One region of the Thermoanaerobacter sp. X514 genome, then DNA from elsewhere that is predicted to be linked to it. Evidence: riboswitches for the same ligand, from Rfam matches in the RefSeq annotation. Region 1 holds a riboswitch; the other holds the start of a gene.
The links. A riboswitch is a leader RNA that binds a small molecule or an ion and turns the genes downstream of it on or off. The one in region 1 is predicted to bind cyclic di-GMP.

Region 1 (3,427 bases):
ACAATCGATTATTCCCTTTTCAAATAATATTCCCTCAATTTCCTTTTCTTTTAATTCATGATATTTCATAGCGATAAATTCATAAAAATCATATCTATCTATTTTCTTTTCTTTTTCAGGAGAAATGATTAAAAATTTATCAAAAGTTGCTCTATCATTCCGCCCTACTTTCAAATAAGCCTGGGGTAACAAAGTAAGATCAACTTTTAAAAAATTCCTCTTTGTTCCGTAATTAATTAAAAAAGCTTTAGAGCAAATTAATTGAAGGAGGGATTTCAATTCCCCAATATTTCCTTCATATTGCAAAGACAAAAGCAAAGAAATTACTTCTGGATGTACAACAATATTTAAGTTGAGCCGTTTGGCTTCTTCTCTAAAAAGGTAAACAATTATCTCAATTTTCTCGTTTAGAGGCCTTTCCTCAAAAGATGGCAATTGAATGATAACTGGTATTCGTCTCATAAAAGTCTTTAAAAGAAATGAATCAGGTCTCTCTGTAGTAGCTGCTACAATCATTAAGTTAGCATTTCTTTCCACAGTATCCCCCAATTTTCGATATACTCCCTTGTCCATAAGGTAAAATAACATCTCTTGACCTTCAGGAGGTAATCTGTGAACCTCGTCAAGGAATAATATCCCTTTATCAGCTTTCTCTACTAAACCTATCTTATCTACATCAGCTCCAGTATAGGCTCCTTTAACATGTCCAAACAAATAAGACATAAGAAGTTGAGGATTGTTATAGTAATCCGCACAGTTTAACACTTCAAGAGGTCCTACCCTACCATTTTGAAGACTAAATTTGTGCATCATCTCTGCGAAAAAAGATTTACCAGAACCCGGCGGTCCTATGATAAGAGTATGAAGTCCATAAGGAGGATACAATACAGCCGCTTTGGCCTGTTCTATTTGCCCTTTGAGGCTGCCATCATGTCCTATTATATTTTCAAAAGCACATTCTTTTTCTTTTCCCAAATCTAAAAAATCAATTAAATCTTTTAGAAGTATCTCTTCCTTAACCTTATTCCCTAAAAAATGAGCTAATCTATTTTTTTCAATATAATACACAGGTTTTGAAATAATTTTAACTATTTTCCCTTCTCTTACAAGATGATTTAAAATAAAAGACACATTGGGTCGAGCTATTTTTAGCAATTGCGCTATTTCTTCTGTAGTGACCCCACCTTTTCTATTTATCAAAAAATCCTGAAGATTAAATTCCTTACTCTTTTCTATAATGAAATTGTAAATTTTTTCTTTATTAGTCATATAAAACATCACTTCCTCAATTAATAAACCTCCTGTCAAAAGGCAGGAGATTATATATAAATGTTGGCAGCCCGGCTATCATAGCAAAACTATCGCTTTAGACCCGTGGCTTTGCGTCCCCGCCTTTCGACGAGTTTGCCTTTTTCAACAAAAATTTATTTAATTTTCCTATATTACTATTTCGACATAAATATGAATTTTCCTTCTATTTTTAAAAAAGATTTTTTCTACATAATTCGTTAAATTTATACTAATTTCTAAATGTATGTGTTTTATGCATTATTTTGTGTATCAAAAATGTGTATAAAAAATTATACACATTAAAAACTTTTATTAATTTTGTCTATATACAGTAAATTGGCATAAAAATTGCTTGAGTTTTATTATAGAAAATAAATCTTACAGAAAGGAGATGATGAATAGAAGAAAGAAACAGTTTCACTTAGCGACTAGAAGGGCTGACTTAAATTTTAAAAAATATTAAATTTTTAAGGAGGTAAGAAAAAATGAAGAGCCGACAAACATTAAAAGCTTTACTGGCCTTTGTGTTAATTGTAGCTTTAATGTCGCTAAGTGGAGTATTAGTCCAAGCCCAGCCCAACCTAACAAACTTTCCTATTAACTCATCAACAAAAAATTACTTGCCTCAAATTCAAAAAGTTTTGATGCAAGACTCTAATAAAAATAAACTTTTTGACAACTTAGAAGCAAAAATTGCTGGTAAGCCAGACAGTGAAAAATTTCCAGTTATAATAATTTTCAACAAAAACATAGATGATAACGAACTATTAAATATTTCTAAATCCATTGGAAAGTTTAATATAAAGCATAAATACAAAATTATTCCAGGAATTGCTGCTACCTTAACTAAAGGACAAATAAACGCTTGGTCAAAATTGGATATAGTAAAGCAAATTGAGTATGACGAGCCTGTATATGCCACATTAGACACTGCAACAAAATGGTTTGGGGTTACAAAAGCGAGAAGTGATTTTGGTGTAACTGGTGATAGAGACGGTAATGCTTCTTCTTATTCCAAGAATGATATAGTAATAGCAGTTATTGATACCGGTATTGATGGCTCCCATGTTGACCTCGCTGGTGGCAAAGTAATAGGATGGCAAGATTTTGTAAACGGCAAATCTACCCCCTACGATGATAATGGACACGGAACTCATGTAGCAAGTATTGCGGCAGGTACTGGGACAGGGAACAACCTTTATAAAGGTGTTGCTCCTGGTGCTGCTTTAGTAGGGATAAAAGTATTAGATTCAAATGGAAGCGGAACTATGAGCACTGTAACCGCAGGAATTGACTGGGCTGTTCAAAACAAAGACGTATACGGAATCAAAGTTATAAATTTAAGCCTCGGAACTTCCACAAGTTCTGATGGAACTGACTCTACCTCACTGGCAGTAAACGGAGCCGTAGATAGCGGAATTGTAGTAGTAGTTGCAGCTGGAAATTCAGGTCCTGCGAGATACACCATAGGATCACCTGGTGCAGCAGAAAAAGCCATAACCGTTGCAGCAATGGCGGATGTAGGGGAACTTGGCTTTAACCTTGCAAGCTTCTCCAGCCGTGGTCCCACAGCTGACGGAAGGATAAAACCTGACATTGCAGCACCCGGATATAATATAACTGCCGCAAAAGCAAATTCTATAAATGGTTATGTGACATACAGTGGTACAAGCATGGCTACACCTTTTGTAGCAGGTACAGTAGCCCTTATGCTCAGTGCAAATATAAACCTTGCACCACTTGATGTAAAAAATATAATAATGACTACTGCAAAAAGTTGGGGTCCTCCAAGCAAAAACATTGACTATGGTGTAGGAAGATTGGATGCATATGAAGCAATTAAAACAGCTGGAAATTTCACAGGAACTAATATATCTGTGCCAAACCACTATTATGCTAAAGAGTCACTTCCTGGGTCTCGTTACAGTGACATTTGGACATTTAATGTGACAGACACATCATATCCTATTGCAATAACTTTCATAATACCTGATTGGGCAAACTATAACCCTGATTTCGATATATACCTCTATGACCCAACTGGTACTCTTGTCAAAAGTTCAACTGGAACACAAAGGCAGGAGACAATAACATACATTCCAACACAAACGGGAACCTATTATATCAAAGTATATTC
Region 2 (3,427 bases), 660 kb from region 1:
TATTCCCTCAAGGGAATACTCAACAGGGTCCTCAACAGTTATTATATTAATATTGGGTTTGTTAAGCTCTCTCAGCATTGCATAAAGAGTGGTGGTTTTCCCACTACCTGTAGGACCAGTCAAAAGCACAATGCCATTAGGCCTTTTGATAAGTTTATCAAAGAGCACCAGATCCTCTTCTTCAAAACCTAATTGCTCCTTTGTCATTATAAAATTTTCCTTGTCTAAAAGCCTCAATACCAATTTCTCTCCAAAAACAGTGGGCAACGAAGAAACTCTTATGTCAATATTTTTACCACCTGTAGTAAAATCAAATCTGCCATCTTGAGGAAGTCTTCTTTCAGCGATGTTCATATTAGCCATAATTTTTACTCTTGTCACAACAGGGGCATGGGTACTTTTTATAGTCCTCATAGCTTCTGTTAATTGTCCATCTATCCTAAATCGAATTCTAAGGTCTTTTTCAGTAGGTTCAATGTGAATATCTGAAGCCCTATTTTTTATTGCCTGCTCAATTATAGAATTTACAAAGCGTACAGCAGGCGCGTTTTGTACTTCTTCAAGAATCTCATCTGGCAGCTCTTCTTGACTTTCACTTTGAAACTCCTTTTTAAAATCCTGTACTGCTTTTTCTGCCTGTTCTCTTCCGTAAATTCTATCTATGGCTTTTAAGATGCTTCCTTCAGAAGCAATTAAAGGCTTTACATTTTGTTTCGTAATGATTCTCACATCATCTAGTGCAAAAATATTCAGAGGGTCTGCCATTGCTACCAATATACCATCTTCATCTTTTTTTATAGGAATAATAGTATGTCTTTTAGCAACGGCTTCAGGAATTAATTTTGCTACATCGGGATCAATATAGTATTTTTGCAAATCTACATGTGGAATACCTAATTGAAATTCTAAAGCCTCTAGTATTTGGCTTTCTGTAACATACCCCAATTTAATAAGAACTTTTCCTAACTTTTCTCCTGTTTTGTTTTGAACTTCTATTGCGTGCTTTAATTGTTCTTCTGTTATAAGCCCTACCTCAAGTAAAAGCTCCCCTAGCTTTTTCTTGGCCATAAAATATACCTCCAAAAATAATAAAGCCGACATAAAGCCGGTTGCACCACTGTATCCGTGAGGCATAAAGTGCCCACATATAGCCTCACTTCATCTACTCTTTATAAAATATTCTACAAATTATGCGTAATTCCTTCTTTTAAATACCTGTATACCAAATTTTTGTCGAAAAATCCCCCTGTCCATAATTTGAAAGAATAATTAGCTTGATTTACCAACATAGAAAGTCCATTAGAATACTTTATTCCATTCTTTTTCGCATGTTTTAAAAGAGCAGTTTCAAAAGGATTGTAAATAAGGTCATAGACAAATTTAGCTTTCAAAACCACTTTTTCATCAGCAGGAGAATCTTCTGTATTTGGATACATTCCTACGCTTGTAGTATTAACAAGTATATCTATTTCTGGTAGTTCTTTTACTTCATTTATACTGCAGTAATCACACTGAATCTTAAATTCTTTTTTAATGTACTCTGACAAATCTTTTGCTCTCTCAACACTTCTATTGGCAATTATTATCGAATCTATCCCTTTTAGAGCAAGGGCGACACAAACAGCTTTAGAAGCTCCACCAGCTCCTAAGACAACAGCTTTTCTTCCTTCAATTTTTTCTCCTACTTCTGTTAATGAGTCTATAAAGCCATAGACATCCGTATTATAGCCTTTTAATATTCCTTCTTCATTGACTACAGTATTGACTGCGCCAATTTTTAAAGCTTCTTCTGAAACCACATCTAAGTATTTAATTATCTTCTCTTTATGTGGCACAGTCACATTAACTCCTTTTATTCCCAAAGCTTTTACTCCATTTACTGCATCTTCAAGCTTTTCTGGCAAAACATCAAAAACAGTGTAGACACAATTTAAATTTAAAGACTTAAAAGCATAGTTATGTATTAAAGGGGATAAACTATGTTCTACAGGATGCCCTATAAGACCATACAGTTTAGTATTTGAATTAATCTCCATATCTCTCAATCCTTTTAAGTACATGTTTTTCCGCTTTTCTCATAAGTTTAGTCCATCCTAATTCCTCTTCTGATAGAGGTTTTACCAAAATAGTATATAAACCTGCTCTTTTGCCACCAAAAATATCAGTAAATATTTGATCTCCTATTAAAGCTGTTTCATTAGGCTTAGCATTTAAAATCTTTAAAGCCTTTTTAAAAGCTCCTTTTCTCGGCTTAATGGCCCAAGCTATTCCAGGTACACCAACTTTTTCTTTAAATTCATTTACTCTTCTTTTAGTGTTATTTGAAATGAGACAAATTTTAAACCCCTCTTTTTTTACTTTTTCAAGCCATTCAATAGTCATTTTATCGGGAAATTTTGATTTTTGAGGCACTAAAGTATTGTCAATATCTAAGACAAGACTGGTAATTCCTTTTTCTTTTAAAAAGTCTAAATTGATATCATAGATATTTTCCACTATAATATCAGGAATTAACTTTTTATACATATCTTCACCTCATTTAGTTAAAATTATATAATAAAAAAAAATAAACTGTCAATACAAACAGTTTTACATGGAAAGCTCTTTAAAAAGCTTATTTAAAGCCTTCTTCTCAATCCTTGAAACATATGATCGAGATATACCCAGCATTTTTGCTATTTCTCTTTGAGTTCTCACTTTACCATTATATAACCCGTATCTCATTTCTATAATTAACTTTTCTCTATTTTTTAAAACGCTGTTCATTTTACTGTACAGCTTTTTAATTTGAAGTTTTTTCTCCACTTGCTCTGATATTTCATCTTCCTCTGTGCCAAGGACATCCATTAAAGATATCTCATTGCCCTCTTTATCGACACCAATAGGGTCTTGGAGAAAAACCTCTCCTTTCATCTTTTTTTCCGTTCGTATAGACATAAGTATTTCGTTTTCTATACATCTGGCTGCATATGTGGCAAGATGTGTTCCTTTAGAAGAATCAAAGGTGGAAATTGCTTTTATAAGCCCTATTGTCCCAATAGATATTAAATCATCTATATCTTTACCTGTGCCACTGTACTTTTTAACAACATGAGCTACCAACCTTAAGTTTCTTTCTATTAAAATATTCCTCGCTTCCTCATCACCGTTTTTATAAGCTTCTAAATATTTCTTTTCTTCTTCTGGAGTAAGTGGATTGGGAAAAGAGTTGGTGTTTGTCAAGTAACCAAGATTTAAGATTTCCTTTACAATTGAAGCCAAAATTGCAACAACAACTTCCCACATTGCCGCCACCCCTTTTTTCAACATTACACATCTATTATATGTGCTTTATTTAAAATGGTGCACGTACATCAATATTTCATTATTTCCTCCGCTATTTCTTTAAAAAGAGGAGCAGCTTTAGTTCCTCCAGTATCTCCGTTTT

Region 2: linked by a shared signal. The riboswitch ahead of gspE (type II secretion system ATPase GspE) and the one ahead of TETH514_RS11025 (sigma-54-dependent transcriptional regulator) in region 1 are both predicted to bind cyclic di-GMP.

What each region holds. Positions count from the first base shown of each region.
Region 1 is NC_010320.1:2,189,227-2,192,653, forward strand. It holds gene TETH514_RS11025 (sigma-54-dependent transcriptional regulator) at 1-1,278, opposite strand, end outside; cyclic di-GMP riboswitch class I at 1,332-1,419, opposite strand; gene TETH514_RS11030 (S8 family serine peptidase) at 1,776-3,427, shown strand, end outside.
Region 2 is NC_010320.1:1,533,268-1,536,694, reverse strand. It holds gene gspE (type II secretion system ATPase GspE) at 1-1,068, opposite strand, end outside; cyclic di-GMP riboswitch class II at 1,095-1,178, opposite strand; gene aroE (shikimate dehydrogenase) at 1,182-2,036, opposite strand; gene TETH514_RS07575 (YqeG family HAD IIIA-type phosphatase) at 2,026-2,526, opposite strand; gene sigK (RNA polymerase sporulation sigma factor SigK) at 2,590-3,285, opposite strand; gene TETH514_RS07565 (penicillin-binding protein 2) at 3,354-3,427, opposite strand, start outside.